One region of the Oribacterium sp. HCP28S3_H8 genome, then DNA from elsewhere that is predicted to be linked to it. Evidence: a T-box and tRNA genes for the amino acid it is inferred to sense, from the RefSeq annotation. Region 1 holds a T-box; the other holds one or more tRNA genes.
What was found. A T-box is a leader RNA that pairs with one kind of tRNA and senses whether it is charged. The one in region 1 lies ahead of pheS (phenylalanine--tRNA ligase subunit alpha), so its partner is inferred to be a tRNA-Phe.

Region 1 (8,770 bases):
TACAACTTCACCGGCATGAAGCTGCTCAATCAGTGCGCATGCCCGGTTAATCGCTGCTTCCGCAAGATTCGGATCGAGACCCTTTTCAAAATATGCCGACGCATCCGTACGGTCACCCACCTTACGGGCGCTCAGGCGAATGTTGGTGCCGTCAAAGGTTGCCGCTTCAAACACCATGGTCCTGACATCATCCGTAATCTTGGAGTTCTGTCCGCCCATGATACCGGCAATACCGATGGGTCCCTCGGCATCATTAATCATCAGTACCGTATGGTCAAGCTTCCGTACCTGCTGATCCAGCGTTTCAAAACTGTCTCCATCCTCGGCACACTTTACAATGATCTTATGTCCACGGATCAGGTCATAGTCATAGCTGTGCATCGGCTGACCATACTCCAGCATCACATAATTTGTAATATCAACAATATTATTAATCGGACGGATACCGGCAGAGGCGAGACGGATCTGCATCCATTTCGGAGACGGCGCCAAATGGATGTTCTTTACCATACGTGCGGTATAACGCGGGCAGAGCTCCGGATCCAGTACCGAAACGTCCAGATAGTCATGGATGTCCTCACCATTACCGGATTTTTCCTCTCTCGGCATATGGAAGGTCTTGCCAAAGGTTGCCGCTGCTTCTCTCGCAATGCCCAGTACACTGTAGCAGTCTACACGATTGGATGTGATCTCATACTCATGGATCGCATCATTAAGCCCGAGCAGAGCAGGCGCATCCTGTCCGACAGCTGTCCCCTCCGGAAAAATATACAGTCCCGATTCCGGCGCCTCCGGATAGAACTCTCTGGAGGAACCGAGCTCCTCAATCGAGCACATCATACCATTGGACGGAACCCCGCGCAGTGCACCGGCATGGATCGTAATGCCATCCTCCGGCAGTGGTCCACCATCATGTCCTCCGGCAACCTTACCGCCATCCAGTACAACCGGCACCACATCTCCAACCTTCATGTTGCTTGCACCGGTCACAATCTGTATCGGAGCCTCCTTACCGATATCCACCTGACAGATCACAAGATGATTTGCATCCGGATGCGGTTCAATTGACTTGATCTTGCCGGTGACGATCTTATCCAGGTTTTTGTTTAAAATTGTGCAGGTCTCTACCTTGGTTCCGCTCAGCGTCATGGCGTCTGTCCACTCCTTGGGAGTGCAGTCAAGCTCCGGCACATACTCCTTGATCCAGTTCATTGATGTATTCATAATAAAGTTTCCCCTCTCTTATCCGATCAGAACTGCTCCAGGAAACGGGTGTCGTTTTCATAAAGCAGACGCATGTCGTCAATTTCATACTTAAGAAGCGCGATTCTCTCAAGACCTACCCCAAAGGCAAAACCGCTGTACTGCTTCGGATCAATACCACACATCTCAAGCACATGGGGATGTACCATACCGCATCCCAGGATCTCGATCCAGCCCTCACCCTTGCAGAACCGGCAGCCCTTACCGCCGCACTTAAAGCAGCTTACATCCACTTCTGCAGAAGGCTCCGTAAACGGGAAATGATGCGGGCGCAGCTTCGTCTTGGTTTCCGGTCCAAACAGCTCCTTGGCAAATTTATCAAGCGTACCTTTTAAATCTGCAAATGTAACATGCTTGTCTATCACAAGTCCCTCAATCTGATGGAAGGACGGTGAATGCGTCGCATCCACAGCATCCGAACGGAATACACGTCCCGGACAAATCATACGGATTGGAAGCTTGCCCTGCTCCATGACTCTCGCCTGCACAGAAGAGGTCTGGGTTCTCAGGAGGATGCTGTCATTAATATAGAAGGTATCCTGCTCATCTCTCGCCGGATGTCCCTTGGGAATGTTTAGCTTCTCAAAGTTGTATTCATCATACTCAACCTCCGGACCTTCCACGACCTCATATCCCATACCGACAAAGATTCGCTCGACTTCTTCCAGCGCGCGGGTATTGGGATGCGCATGCCCATACTGCATCTTTTTGGCAGGAAGTGTCACATCAATCGTTTCGGCAGCCATCTTGGCTTCTCTTGCCTTTGCCTCCAGCTCCGCCATATGTGTCTCGATTGCGCTCTCCACCTCTGCACGTACAGTATTGACCATCTGTCCGAATTTCGGTTTCTCTTCAGGTGAAAGGTCCTTCATAGATTTGAGAAGCGCGGTAATTTCACCTTTCTTTCCAAGAAATTTGACTCTTAAATCATTAAGCGTCCTGGCATCCTGTGCTTTCTGAATGCTTTCCTCGGCAAGCTGCCGAAGCTCCTGCAACTTTTCACTGTTTACCATAATCCATCTCCTTACGTCGCTCCTGCCAGGGTCGCAGAATCGAAACATATATTTTTACTGTCAACAAAAAGTCCCTGCAAGTCCTAAGACTCACAGGGACGAATCATCGCGGTACCACCCTTGTTCCTGTATCACAAAGGATACAGACACTCTTCGGCTTAACGCGCTCGGACGTTCCGGACTACTGCCTAAAATCAACATTAACAATCGAACTATGGTTCATCCGGACAACTCCAGTGGGAAAATTCGTATCAGAGATTTCTCAAACCGCTCTCAGCGCCTCACGGTTTTTCTCTCCCGGGAAATACATCTGACCTACTGTACACCTTCATCGTCTTTTTAATTCATTATGATTATATGCGGTTTATACCAGGTCTTATATGCAAGTTAGATCCTATGTATTTGAAAATCCAACGCATTCACTTGATCTTATATATAAACTGCTATCAAGCTTATTACTTCATGCACGGAAAGTCAAGTGCTCTTTCGGTCTATGCTTGACAAATGTCGGTTAGGCAATTTTTAACCCTGAATTTACTTCTGATCCGTCTAAAGCTCGATTTCCTTCCAGTATAGCGGACCGCTCACGACTCCCTGCCCAAGGGCACGGCTGTTTAACGCAGGTTTCCCGCTGAACTCCCGGGTGAGGACATTCACATGACGGAAGCCGCAGGCTTTGATTTCATGGAGGGAGAAATCAAAGCCACCATCCAGCTTTTCCATCTGATGCGCATCCGAGCTAAGCAGAACTTCGCCGCCCATTTCCGAGAGCGCCTTTAGAAGCTCTGTCCTTGGATACGGCTCCCGCTTTCTACCACGATTGACAGCGCCTAAATTAATTTCAAATGGGATGCCATAAGCAACAAGACTTTGCATGGCATCCATGGCAGGCTGCAGATATCTCCCGGAGCGTTCATCCAGGAAATGTCCTCCCTCCTCCGGACTCAGATCATTAAAGCGTGTGATCAGATCAAAATGGCCGATAAACGTAGGTTTAAGCCGCTTCGCCACCTCTGCCTCAAAACGGTAATAATCCTGCGACATGGCATAGTAGTCCCCATCATAGTATCGTTCACAGCCGGACTTTAAGACATCAGGCGATGCATCCACGCAGATGATCTGATCTCCATTGATTCCGTCTTCACAGATTTCGTCAAGTCCAAAGGTCCGGTTCCAGATTTCACTCCCCGGGATCGGGATAAAGTGGGTCGATCCGATCGCATACTCTACCGCAGGGGCGCACTCCGCACCGGTAACATTGTCAAGCTCCACCCCTCTCAGAATTTCAAGGCGTCCCTGGTATTTGTCCTGCAGCCTGCAGATTTCCGCCTCATATTGAGGAAAGTCCATCGAAACGCCCGGATCCATGTGTCCGGAAAATCCAAGATGCCGGAAGCCCTTGCGAAGTGCCATCTCAACAACCTGCTCCGGCGTATCTCTGCCATCACAGAAGGATGTATGCGTGTGATAATTCCCTTTAATTGTCATGACACCTCCGCCTTAAGAGCTTTGCAGATCCTCTGATAGTGAAGAAACGCATGCTGCTGATTCATTTCGGTGATTTCCTGAATCGTTGCAAGCTTTACATCAATTGCTTCCGACTTCTGCAGCGTGACATCCTTAAGCGTAAAAGGAAAACGGAAATGATAAATATCCACGAAATAATTGTCGCCTCTTGCGAGATCCTCGTTGACATAGCTGTATACCGGTGCCTGATGCATCCCGGATATGTCAAGTCCGGTCTCCTCGGAAACTTCCCTGACAACCGCCGTAAAGGAATCCTCTCCGGCATCGGCGCCTCCGCCGGGGATTTCCCAGGAACCGGCAGCCCACTTTTTATCAAGCGCTCTCCTGGTCACAAGGATCCTCCCGGCAGCATCCTCGAGGATTGCGAGTACATAAAGCATATACTCGCCCTTTTTCAGAAAATACTGTTTCCTCGGAACAGTCCGACCGGTACGCTTCCGGTTGGCATCATAAACATCAATCATTTCCGGCCAGGTTTTTACAAGTGATGCATCAAAGCAGCTGTCCGTGCCGCGGTGACAGGCAGGTCCATCCTTCCGCACCAAAGCAAGGATCGCGTCACAGTCACAGTCCGCCTCCATCCTGACAATATGCTGGTAATTTCCCGATGTTTCGCCCTTAAGCCAGAGCTCCTTACGCGAACGTGACCAGAAACATGTAAGTCCCTTCTCCAGCGTAATGGCAAGCGACTCGCGGTTCATATACGCAAGCGTCAGTACCCGCTTCGTCTCATAATCCTGCACGATACACGGTACCAGACCCTTGTCGTCAAAACGGATTCTGGCAATGTCAAAAGCTTCTTCCATAAGTATACTCCCCTTACTTTCCTCATTCCATCCTAATTAAGCTGTTACAGTATACCGCAAATCACAGGAAATATATTGCGTATATCATGTATTTTGTCAGATACGCACCGGAATCCCCTCATCCATGAGACGAGCCTTAAGATCCTGGATCCGGACCTCACCGAAATGGAAAATACTTGCGGCAAGACCTGCAGAAATCTCCGGTACCTCCCGGAACAGTGTCACAAAATCCTCTATGGAGCCAGCACCTCCGGAGGCAATGACCGGAACCTTGACAATGGCATTCACAGCCTTGAGCATCTCAAGGTCAAAGCCCTGCTTTACACCATCCGTATCAATGGAATTAAGCACCACCTCTCCGGCTCCATGCATAACACCATCGCGGATCCAGTCGAGTGCGTCGATGCCGGTGTCGATTCGTCCGCCATTACGGAAAACATGATAAGCTCCATCGACCCGCTTTGCATCCACCGAGAGTACCACGCACTGATTTCCATACTTCTCTGCCGCCGCAGGGATCAGCTCCGGATGCAGGATGGCGCCGGAATTAACAGATACCTTATCTGCGCCACATTTTAATACCCGGTCAAAATCCTCCAGTGTATTGATGCCACCACCAACCGTAAGCGGAATAAAGATCCGGGATGCCACCTCAGTCAGGATATCCGTAAACAGCTTTCTACCTTCAAATGATGCAGTGATGTCATAGAATACAAGCTCATCCGCGCTGGCATCCGAATAGTACTGTCCCAGTTCTACCGGGCTGGAAATATCCTTTAGCCCCGTAAAATTGACGCCCTTGACAACTCTTCCGTCCCGGACATCAAGACATGGAATGATACGTTTTGTAATCATACGCTCTCCTTTACTCTTTTACCAGTGCCAGTGCATCCTCCAGCGACACCGCGCCGGTGTACATTGCCTTACCAAGGATGGCTCCATAAAGCTGCATGTCTCTTAGCGCCTTTAATTCCGCAAGACTTGAAATTCCTCCGGATGCTGTAATATTGAGTCCTGTAAGTTTTGCGAGCTCCTTATACAATGGGAGATTGGTTCCCTGCATGGCGCCATCTCTGGAGATATCCGTCACAATTGCCGTGCGCACGCCCAGTGTTTCCAGATGACGAAGAAACTCCATCATATCCACATCCAGAATTTCAAGCCAGCCCTTGACCGCCACCTTGCCGTTTCTGGCATCTACGCCTACTGCCACCTTGTCGCCAAACTCACGAAGCGCATCCTTAAGAAATGCCTCATCCGTCACCGCCTTTGTGCCAAGGATCACACGGGCTACGCCTGCCTCAAGATACCGCTGCATCGTATCGAGGGAACGGATACCACCTCCGATTTCCACGTTAAGACCGGTTCCCTGACAGATGCTCTTTACCACATCAAAGTTCGGCGTGGTGCCATCCTTCGCGCCCTCCAGATCCACAAGATGAAGCCACTTTCCTCCCAACGCTTCTATTTTTTCCGCCGTTTCCAGTGGATGCTCCGAATACACCGTCATCTGCTTGTAATCGCCCTTCACGAGGCGCACTACCTTTTTATCATATAAATCAATCGCAGGAAAAATCTGCATAGGGCTCTCCTTTTTATTTTATGGGATCACAGCGAGGCAAAGTTCTTTAAAATCCTGAGGCCGGCTTCTCCACTTTTTTCCGGATGGAACTGCGTACCAAAGACATTCTCATGCTGTACTGCCGCTGTGACCGGAATCCCGTACTCTGCCGTAGCCACAAGATCCGCATCGCAGTGAAATGCTGCGTAGGAATGCACAAAATAAACGTATGCGCCCTCGTTAAGCCCCTGGAACAACGGACACTCCTTTACAAAATGAAGTGCATTCCAGCCCATGTGCGGGATATCCAGATTTTCCGGGATTCTGCCTGCAAGCGGCAGCACATCCCCTTTTACAAGTCCAAGTCCCTGATGGCTGCCATACTCCTCCGAGCGGTCAAACAAAAGCTGCATGCCGAGGCAGATCCCGAGGAAAGGCTTCCCGGTCGCAGCCTGCTCCTTGACAAAATCCAGAAGCTCCAGTTCCTGAAGCTTCTCTACCGCATCGCCAAATGCACCAACCCCTGGAAGGATCACGCGTTCCGCACTGCGGATCTTGTCCTTGTCACGGGTGACAAGCGCATCCTGCCCGATCGCCTTTAACGAGCTTTTAAGTGAAAAAAGATTGCCGACACCGTAGTCAATGATTGCGATCATAGCTTACCTCCCGGATGAATCCCTGGAATCTATGGAATCTCTGTCTTCCTTGCCAAATCGGATGTCCACGGCTCTTGCATGCGCGGTGAGTCCCTCTTTCCTGGCAAAGAAGGATACCTTGTCATAGTCTCTTGCCAGTGCATCTTTCGTAAAATAGCTGTACTGCATCTTTTTTACAAAGTCATCTACGGACAAAGGACTATAAAATCTTGCGGTGCCTGAAGTTGGAAGTGTATGATTCGGTCCTGCAAAATAGTCTCCCATCGGCTCCGGATTGAAGCGTCCCAGGAAAACAGAGCCTGCATTACGGATCAGTCCAAGATAATCAAACGGCTGATCTACGCAGATTTCCAAATGCTCCGGCGCGATCCGGTTGGCAGCATCCACACCCTCACGGAGATCATGTGCGACAATAATCTTACCGTTTTGGTCAATGGAGGTTCTGGCGATTTCCTCCCGGGCAAGCGTTTTAAGCTGACGCTCGATCTCTGTCTGCACCTTTTCTGCCAGCTCCATGGAGTCCGTAACCAGTACAGCAGACGCATTTTTATCATGCTCCGCCTGTGACAAAAGATCTGCCGCCACATACGCAGGATCTGACTTTCCATCCGCGAGCACAAGCACCTCGGACGGTCCGGCAATCATATCAATATTTACCTGTCCAAACACCTGCTTTTTGGCTTCCGCAACAAATGCATTGCCGGGACCTACGATTTTATCTACTCTTGGAATCGACTTGGTGCCATACGCGAGTGCTGCAATCGCCTGCGCACCTCCAACCTTATAAATCCTGCCAACTCCGGCAACATGTGCAGCCGCGAGGATATAGGGATTGACCGTACCTTCCCGGGACGGCGGTGTCACCATGACAATCTCCTGAACTCCTGCGATTTTAGCCGGAATCGCATCCATCAAAACGGTGGATGGATATGCTGCCGTGCCGCCCGGAACATAGAGTCCGACCTTATCCAACGGAATGACCCTCTGCCCGAGCACGACGCCTTCCTTTTCTGTCATGATAAAGCTCTGCCGAACCTGCTTCTCATGAAAAGCACGGATATTATCGGCAGCCTCCTCCAGGATCTTGATAAACTCCGGCTCCACTTTGCCGATTGCCGACTGGATTTCATCCTCCGTCACTCTGAAGTCCTGAAGCTCCACATGATCAAACTTTTGTGAATACTCCTTAAGCGCGGCATCCCCGTCTGCCCTGACATGTGCAATAATCTCCGAGACAATGCCCTCCACATGCGAGGTTGGCTCCTGTCTTGAAAAAATATCCTCATCCTTAATCTTACCCATTTCAAAAATTCTGATCATTGGATTATCTCCTTTTAAAATCTCTATTAATGCTCAAGACGGATGGTCTCTACCTGCCGGTCCGAACCAATGACATCCGCGAGCCCGTCTCTCAGCTTAAGAATCTCCGGATGCTTAAACTGATAGCTTACCTTGTTGCAGATAAATCTTGCGCTGATCGGTACAATTTCCTTCAGTACGGAAAGATTGTTTTCCCGGAGGGTATTGCCGGTTTCCACGATATCCACGATCACATCACTTAAGCCAAGGATCGGCGCGATCTCAATGGAACCGTTTAAGTGAATAATATCAATATCCCGGCCAATAGACTCATAATAACCCGCAGCAATCCGCGGAAATTTTGTGGCGACCCGTAGCGTCCGCTCCTCCTCATCATAAAAATCGCTGAAGCCTGCCACGCACATTCTGCATTTGCCGATGCCAAGATCCAGAAGCTCATAAATATCCGGCGCATACTCAAGCAAAATGTCCTTACCGCAGACACCCACATCCGCAGCGCCCCGTTCAACGTAAATTGAGACATCCGAGGGCTTAACCCAAAAATACCGGACACCCTTCTCCGGATTTTCAAAGGTCAGTTTCCGGTTTTTTTCAAGGATTGAGGGACAGTCATATCCGGCTGCT
Region 2 (8,770 bases), on a different contig from region 1:
CATTAACGGAGAGATTGACGTCCTGGTATCCACAACGATTATTGAGACTGGACTGGATATCCCCAATGCCAATACGCTGATTATTGATGATGCGGATCGGATGGGGCTAAGCCAGCTGTATCAGCTCCGGGGCAGAGTCGGACGTTCCTCGAGAACCTCGTATGCGTTTCTCATGTACCGGAGAGGCAAACTCCTGACGGAGGAATCCGAGAAACGTCTTAAAGCGATCAAGGAGTTTACCCAGCTTGGCTCCGGTATCCGGATTGCAATGCGTGATCTGGAAATCCGGGGAGCGGGCAATGTGCTCGGTGCGGAGCAGCACGGTCATATGCAGGCAGTGGGATATGACCTTTACTGCAAGCTCCTTAATCAGGCGGTGCTGGAAGCCAAGGGCCAGCCGGTACAGGCAGCAGAATTTGAGACACAGGTGGAATGCAACATCGATGCGTATATCCCCAACAGCTATATTACGGATGAAGCGCAGAAGCTGGATGTCTATAAACGGATCTCCGCCATCGAGTCGGAGGAGGACTATATGGATATGCAGGACGAGCTCATCGATCGTTTTGGCAATCTCCCAGTGCAGGTGGAAAATCTGTTAAAGATCGCCCGTCTCAAGGCGGATGCGCATCGCTGCTTTGTGACAGAAGTGAATGTCGGCAGGGGAAGCTATGTGCTTCGGATGAATCCGCAGGCGGAAATCAATGTCGCAGCAGTCCCGAAGGCAGTGGAGCTCTGTCATGGGCAGCTGACATTCGCAGGCGGTTCCGCGCCGATGTTCCGCTTCCAGGCGAGGAATACTGCGGAACCTAAATGGAGCTATGACAAGACGATAGAGCATATAGAGCTTTTGCTTCATATGATTGAGCTTAAGAAGGATGGTGAGGATAAGAAGCTTACAAATCCTTAAGAAAAGCGGTCTTATGGGCGTGGCTCTGCGGTATAGATTGACACGCTCATATTTCAAAGATATAATTCTAGCGTATTAAACGCAAGATAAATACGCTCCTGGTGATTTCTGACAGATACAGATAAAATAAACATCAGGTGCAGATACGGAGGACAATACCATGAATAGAATGGAATTAGTTGCAGAGGTTGCAAAGAATGCAGACCTTTCCAAGAAGGACGCTGAGGCAGCGGTTAAGGCTGTTTTTGATGCAATTTCAGATGCACTTGCTAATGGCGATAAGGTTCAGCTGATCGGCTTTGGTACATTTGATGTGTCCGAGAGATCCGCTCGTGAGGGTAGAAACCCGAGAACCGGTGAGACCATGAGCATTGCTGCTTCCAAGGCTCCGAGATTTAAGGCTGGTAAGGCTCTTAAGGACCGGGTTAACTGATCTCATGAGGCTTGACAAATATCTCAAGGTATCGAGACTGATTAAAAGGCGTACCGTAGCCAATGAGGCTTGTGATGCCGGCAGAGTCAGCGTTAATGGCAGAGTGCAGCGGGCATCCTATGATGTTAAGGTGGGAGATATCCTTGAGATTCGCTTTGGTGAGAAGGCTGTAAAGGCGGAGGTGATCTCCGTAGCAGAAAGCATTCGCAAAAATGATGCCGGAGAATTGTTTAAATATATATGAGTGAGCGTAAGAAACAAAGGAGAGGACGCCTGGACAACCGGGCTGCGATGCTTGGCATAATTGTCGTCGTTCTGTTTCTTGCAATTGCCGTTTTTTTCCGTGGTTCGACACTGCGGCAGCAGGACCGTGAGTATCAGCGGCAGGAGGAAAGCCTGGATGCGGCGATTGCCGACGAGCAGGAGCATTCCCGTGAGCTGGAAGAAAAAAAGGTCTATGTCAAGACCAAGGAATATGTTATGGAAAAGGCCCGGGAAATTTTTGGACTGAAGATGCCGGATGAAATCATAGTACGGCCGGAAAACTAATCAGAAAACAGAAAAGAAGAGGTTGGAAATTATTTTCCTCCCTCTTTTTTTGTGATAGAATCTTTTTGTGATAAAATCAGCGAATGTTTCATGGATAGTATACGTAAGAGGGTAAAGACATTTATAATAAGAAACAGGATGCTGGATCCCGGGGATCTGGTGCTTGTGGGCTTAAGCGGTGGTCCGGACTCCGTTTTTCTCCTCTATATCCTTAAGGAGCTGAGCGCGGAGCTTGGGATATCGGTCAGTGCTGTACATGTGCATCATGGAATCCGCGGGGCAGAAGCAGACCGGGATCTTGCGTTTGCGAGAGAGCTTGCGCAGCGGATGGAGATTCCGTTCCGGGAGTACCGGGTGGATGCGCCCTCCTGGAGTGCAGCTTCCGGACAGAGCCTTGAGGAGGCGGCGCGGGAGCTAAGATATCGTGCGCTTCGTGAGGCAAAGCTTCGGCAGCAGGAGCTAAGCGGAAGACGTGTCAGGATTGCCGTTGCTCATCATATGGATGATCAGGCGGAAACGGTGCTGCATAATCTTGTGCGGGGCTCTGGACTCCGCGGACTTGCGGGGATGGGCGCCGTGCATGAGGATGTGATCCGACCGTTATTATGCTTAACCCGAGCGGAGATCCTGGAAGCGCTTACAGCCGCGGGACTTACCTATGTTACCGATTCTACAAATCAGGATCTTGCATACACACGGAACCGGATCCGGGCAGCAGTGCTGCCGGAGCTTGAGGCAATCAACGCACAGGCTGTGCAGCATATTGCACGTACTGCGGAGCTTCTCCGGGAGTCGGATGCGTATTTCCTGCAGATCGCCCGGGGCTATGTAGATCATAAAAGCAGTATCGGTGTCCCGGAAGACGGAACCTTACGGGAAATTTCTGTTTCGCTGGAGAGTCTCCGGGAGCAGGCACCGATCGTTAGAAAATATATATTGGCAGAACTTGTGCATAGACTTAAAACGCCTCTTAAGGACTGGGGATCTGTGCATTTTGAAGATATGGATGCGCTTCTTTTTAGGCAGGGAGGGGCGCACCTGGATCTCCCGTACCATATGAGTGCCGACATACGTAAGAAGCGGCTGATCCTTAGAGTAAACCGTGAGATTATTAGCATGAAAAGGAGAAAGAAATCATGAGTGAGCATGTCAGAATATTGATTCCAGAGGAGCAGATTGAAGCGAGGATTACGGAAATCGCGGATCAGATCAGCGAGGAGTATCGTGGCAGATCGCTCCATCTGATCTGTATCCTTAAGGGCGGAGCTATGTTTATGTGTGAGCTTGCCAAGAGAATCCATGATACCGATGTCACTATGGATTTTATGTCGGTATCCAGCTATGGCTCCGGTACGACCTCCAGCGGTATTGTTAAGATTGTAAAGGACCTGGATGAGCCGCTGGAAGGGAAAAATGTCATGATTGTCGAGGACATCATTGATACGGGTCATACGCTGAATCATCTTTCCCGCATTTTACGGGAGCGGAAGCCGAATTCCATTGAGATCTGCACGCTGCTCAATAAGCCATCCCGTCGGGAGAAGGAGGTGCCGGTCCGGTACTCCTGCTTTGAAATCCCGGACGAATTTGTTGTCGGATACGGACTTGACTATGATCAGCATTACCGCAATCTGCCATACATTGGTGTGGTGGAATTTGATGATCCGCAGGAGAAACAGTAAATTCAGGATAGGGTTGTTTTTAACAGATGGAAATGAGTAGTATAAACTGGGACGGTCTCTATACCTCTGGCAGTGATGAATACCGGAGTCCGCAGGAGCCTGATCCAGGTGACAACATAAGAATCCGCTTCCGAACACTGAAAGGAGATGTGGACTCGGTCTATATTCACTTTCACGAATGCAATGAAACGCATACCATGACTCTGGCGTTCTCAGATACGTACTTTGATTATTACGAATATCAGCTGAGAATCGGCAGGGATACGGTAAGCTATACGTTTTATATCCAGAAGCATGAGGAAAGGATCCACTATAACCGCCTCGGCGTAAACAGCAATATGGACAAGGAGTATGCCTTTCAGCTGATTCCGGGATTTCATGTACCGGGGTGGCTTAAGGGCGCGGTGATGTATCAGATTATGATCGACCGCTTTAACAACGGAGATCCGGACAACAACGTGTTAGACCGCGAATACATCTACCTCGGGAAACCCGTGGTAAATGTTCATGACTGGGATGCTCCGATAGAGGCCTTTGATGTACACCGTTTTTACGGAGGTGATATCCAGGGTGTCTGGGACAAGCTGGATTATCTGTCACAGCTTGGCGTTAAGGTCATATACTTTAATCCTTTATTTGTGTCACCTTCAAATCATAAATACGATACGCAGGACTATGACCATATAGATCCGCATATCGGTAAAATTGTATATGATGGAGGAGAAGTTCTGGGAGAACAAGATTTTGACAACCGGCATGCATCCAAATACCGGATTCGGACGACAAATCAAGAGAATCTCCGTGCCTCCGATGAGCTGTTTATACATTTTGTAGAGGCGTGCCATAAACGGGGCATGCGGGTGATTATTGACGGTGTCTTTAATCACTGCGGTTCCTTTAACAAGTGGATGAACAAAAGCGGATTCTATGATCATACGGATATGTCCAATGAATATGAACCGGGCGCATATGAGTCTCGTGAGAGTCCCTACCACCCCTATTTTTTATTTTCCAGGGATGATCCTGCGGCGTGGCCTAACAATGACAGCTATGAGAAGTGGTGGGGGAATGATACTCTGCCAAAGCTTAACTACGAGGGATCGAGCAAGCTGGAGGAGGAGATTCTCAGGATAGCGCGTAAATGGGTTTCCAAGCCCTACTGCTGTGACGGATGGAGACTGGATGTCGCGGCGGATCTTGGACACAGCGCAGATTATAACCATTGCTTCTGGAAAAAATTCCGAAAGGCGGTGCGTATGGCAAATCCGGAGGCATGCATCATTGCCGAGCATTACGGAGATCCTTATCCGTGGCTCCGGGGGGATGAATGGGATACGGTCATGAATTATGATGCGTTTATGGAGCCGGTTACATGGTTCCTGACCGGGATGGAGAAGCACAGTGACAGCCGCAATGACCTGCTGCGTGGAGACGGCGGGAGATTTTTCAGCTCCATGCTGTATAATATGGCGAGGATGCCGGAGATCAGCATTATGTCGTCCATGAATCAGCTTTCCAACCATGATCATTCCCGTTTCATGACGCGTACCAATATGACTGTGGGCAGAGTGGCACAGATGGGTCCGGAAGCTGCGGGAGAAAATATCAATGTGCCGCTGTATCGTCTGGGCGCGATGATCCAGATGACCTGGCCTGGCGCACCAACGCTGTACTATGGAGATGAAGTTGGTATGGTGGGATGGACAGAGCCTGACTCCCGGCGGACATTTCCGTGGAAGCATGAGGACTTTGAGCTTCTGGAGTATCATAAATATCTGGCAAACACGCATAACGGATATCCGGAGCTTAAGTACGGATCTCTGATGCCGCTGATGTCAGGCACCAATTTTATTGTCTATGCCCGGATCTATGGCAGCCGTGTGGCGGTGATTGCGATCAACAGCTGTGCGGAGGAGTATCCATTGACCATACCGGTCTGGCGTACGGGTATCCTGGATACCACGGAAATTACGCGGGTGCTGAATACTACCTCTGCTGGATATAACGCTGGAGCAACGCACCGCAAGGCGGAGGGCGGCATGCTGCGGAGCTATATGAAGCCCTACAGTGGTAAGATTTATGTTGCCAACTGTCATCCCAAAAAGGAAAAGCGGGATGAGAATTAACGGTCAGAAACTGGTCGGAGATATTGACTGGAAACTTTTTAAAAAACTTTTGAAATGCTGTTGACAAAAATCAGAAGTTCATATATTATATCATTCGTGTCACCGAGAGGGACACGGAAGACGCGGGTGTAGTTCAACGGTAGAATGTCAGCCTTCCAAGCTGAATACGTGGGTTCGATTCCCATCACCCGCTCTGGATGCCCAGATAGCTCAGTCGGTAGAGCAGAGGACTGAAAATCCTCGTGTCACTGGTTCGATTCCGGTTCTGGGCACTCAAGATAAATCTGCTGAGTGCTGATATAGATTATGATTTCATGATAGATAAAAATCATTCGGCAATATGGTTTGTCTTTTGTATAATGTCGTTCTTCACAGAAATGAAAGCTGAACGGACATTAATAATGCGCGAGTAGTAGAGTGGTACTACGTCTCCTTGCCAAGGAGAAGGTCGCGGGTCCGATTCCCGTCTCGCGCTTGTAATGAAGCATCAGAAAGTATTCTGATGCTTTTTTTGTTGCTCAAATTTGTTCTCAAATATGCTATAATTAATAAAATCGTGTCAGGAGGTTTTGTGAATTATGAGCAGGTTGAGTATTGTGACGAAAGACCGTGCGGAAAAGACTGTCGAGGCACTTTATAAAGATCTGGAGCGTCGGATACAGGCATCACAGCCGGGATTATGCCCGGTAGACCTGGCGGCATCCTTTCTGCATATGTGCCACTCCCAGTCCTGCGGCAAATGTGTGCCCTGCCGGATCGGACTTGGACAGCTGGAGGCGCTGATCCAGAACGTGCTTAACGGAACAGCGGATCTTGGTACGCTGGATCTGATTGAGACAACAGCAGAGAGCATTTACTACTCGGCGGATTGTGTGATCGGTTCGGAAGCGGCCAGGATGGTCCTGGAGGGACTGCGCGGATTCCGCGATGATTATGAGGAGCATATTGTGCATGGGCGCTGCAAGGGCATGCAGAATCAGCCGGTACCATGTGTATGGCAGTGTCCGGCGCATGTGGATATCCCGGGATATATTTCTCTGATCCATGATAAGCGCTATGGGGACGCCGTACAGCTGATCCGTAAGGATAATCCCTTGCCCGCTACGTGCGGTATGATCTGCGAGCATCCCTGTGAGGTCAGATGCCGCAGAACCATGGTAGATGATCCGATCAATATCCGCGGGCTTAAGAGATTTGCCTGCGAGCATGAGGGAGAGATCCCAAGACCTAAGAGGATGGCACCGACCGGTAAAAAGGTCGCTGTTGTAGGAGGAGGACCCGGTGGACTCTCGTGTGCATATTATCTTAGCATTATGGGACATGATGTGACGGTCTATGAGCAGAGGAGACGCCTGGGAGGTATGCTGCGCTATGGCATCCCGGCATATCGTCTCCCGAGAGAGGTACTGGATCATGAGATTGATGGGCTTAAATTGAGCGGCTTTAAGACCGTGACAGATGTTTCCATTGGTAAGGACCTCTCCATCGCAGATCTCCGTGCGCAGTGCGATGCCATGTTTGTATCGATCGGTGCCCACAGTGACCGAAAGATCGGTATTGAAGGAGAGGATGCCAAGGGTGTGGTTTCCGCGGTGGAGATGCTCAGAGCCATCGGTGATGATGAGTACCCGGATTATACCGGTCTCAATATTGTGGTTGTCGGCGGAGGAAACGTTGCGATGGATGTGGCGCGTTCTGCGATCCGCTGCGGCGCAAAATCTGTAAAAATCGCCTATCGTCGCCGTAAGGTGGATATGACAGCGCTTCCGGAGGAGGTGGAGGGCGCCATTGCCGATGGATGTGAGGTACTGGAGCTGAATGCCCCGGTGCGGATTGAAAAGGACGCGGACAATCATTGTACTGCCTTGATTGTACAGCCGCAGATTCCGGGAGCGATCAAGGGCGGACGCCCGTCTCCGATGCAGAGTGATAAGCCGGAGGTAAGACTCCCGGCAGACCGTGTGCTGGTTGCCATCGGACAGGGTATAGATTCCCGGAAATTCGGTGAATTTGGACTTCCGGTGGAGCGTGGTATGATCTCTGCCTTTGATACCTCGGATATTGCCGGTGCGGACGGAATTTTTGCCGGAGGTGACTGCGTGACCGGTCCTGCAACGGTGATCCGCGCCATTGCGGCAGGTAAGGTGGCAGCTGCCAATATTGATGAGTATCTCGGCTTCCATCATGAGATCACCTCGGATGTGGTCATCCCGCCGATCCGCTTTGACGATCATAAACCGATCGGCAGAGTTAATATGACGGAGCGCCCGGCGGAGGAGAGAAAACATGATTTCAAGCTGATGGAGTGCCCGATGTCAGAACAGGAGGCTCTGCAGGAGTCCTCACGCTGTCTGCACTGTGATCACTTTGGATATGGAATTTTCAAGGGAGGCAGAGAAGCAAAATGGTAAAGTGTACAATTGACGGTAAGGTAATCGAGGTGCCGGAGAGAACCACCATCTTGAATGCGGCTGCCGCTGCCGGCATTCACATTCCGACACTCTGCTTTCTTAAGGAAATTAATGAAATTGCGGCGTGCCGGGTCTGCGTTGTGGAGGTCGAGGGATATGATCGTCTGATGACCGCCTGCAACAACACCGTGAGCGAAGGTATGGTGATCCGGACCAATTCGCGTAAGGCAAGGGAAGGCAGAAGGACCAATGTGGAGCTGATCCTGTCGCAGCATAACACCAATTGTGCGATTTGCGTACGCTCCGGCAACTGCACACTGCAGAAGGTTGCCAATGATCTTAATATTACGGAGGTGCCCTTTGCAAAGCAGCTTCCGGTGAATAAAGGCTCTAAAACATTCCCATTGATCCGGGATTATGACAAGTGCATCAAGTGTATGCGCTGTATCCAGGTCTGCGACAAGATCCAGGACAGCCATATCTGGGATGTGGTGAATACCGGTGCACAGACTACGGTGGATGTGCGGGATGTATATCGGCTGGAGGACTCCAAGTGTGCGCTTTGCGGTCAGTGTATCACCCACTGTCCGGTGGGAGCGCTGCGTGAGCGGGATGATACGGATAAGGTTTTGGATGCACTGGAGGATCCGGAGAAGATT

Region 2: it encodes a tRNA-Phe, which carries the amino acid that the T-box ahead of pheS (phenylalanine--tRNA ligase subunit alpha) is inferred to sense. The anticodon was not compared.

Annotation. Positions count from the first base shown of each region.
Region 1 covers NZ_JBQHUZ010000005.1:31,152-39,921, forward strand. The annotation lists gene pheT (phenylalanine--tRNA ligase subunit beta) at 1-1,224, opposite strand, end outside; gene pheS (phenylalanine--tRNA ligase subunit alpha) at 1,251-2,276, opposite strand; T-box leader at 2,368-2,617, opposite strand; gene ACTNEN_RS07320 (histidinol-phosphatase) at 2,826-3,764, opposite strand; gene hisI (phosphoribosyl-AMP cyclohydrolase) at 3,761-4,609, opposite strand; gene hisF (imidazole glycerol phosphate synthase subunit HisF) at 4,706-5,464, opposite strand; gene hisA (1-(5-phosphoribosyl)-5-[(5-phosphoribosylamino)methylideneamino]imidazole-4-carboxamide isomerase) at 5,475-6,191, opposite strand; gene hisH (imidazole glycerol phosphate synthase subunit HisH) at 6,218-6,826, opposite strand; gene hisD (histidinol dehydrogenase) at 6,830-8,143, opposite strand; gene hisG (ATP phosphoribosyltransferase) at 8,173-8,770, opposite strand, start outside.
Region 2 covers NZ_JBQHUZ010000006.1:19,830-28,599, reverse strand. The annotation lists gene mfd (transcription-repair coupling factor) at 1-910, shown strand, start outside; gene ACTNEN_RS08280 (HU family DNA-binding protein) at 1,071-1,343, shown strand; gene ACTNEN_RS08275 (RNA-binding S4 domain-containing protein) at 1,348-1,587, shown strand; gene ACTNEN_RS08270 (FtsB family cell division protein) at 1,584-1,892, shown strand; gene tilS (tRNA lysidine(34) synthetase TilS) at 1,983-3,032, shown strand; gene hpt (hypoxanthine phosphoribosyltransferase) at 3,029-3,574, shown strand; gene ACTNEN_RS08255 (glycoside hydrolase family 13 protein) at 3,607-5,700, shown strand; tRNA gene ACTNEN_RS08250 (tRNA-Gly) at 5,823-5,893, shown strand; tRNA gene ACTNEN_RS08245 (tRNA-Phe) at 5,900-5,972, shown strand; tRNA gene ACTNEN_RS08240 (tRNA-Gly) at 6,104-6,175, shown strand; gene ACTNEN_RS08235 (NAD(P)-binding protein) at 6,279-8,111, shown strand; gene ACTNEN_RS08230 ([FeFe] hydrogenase, group A) at 8,105-8,770, shown strand, end outside.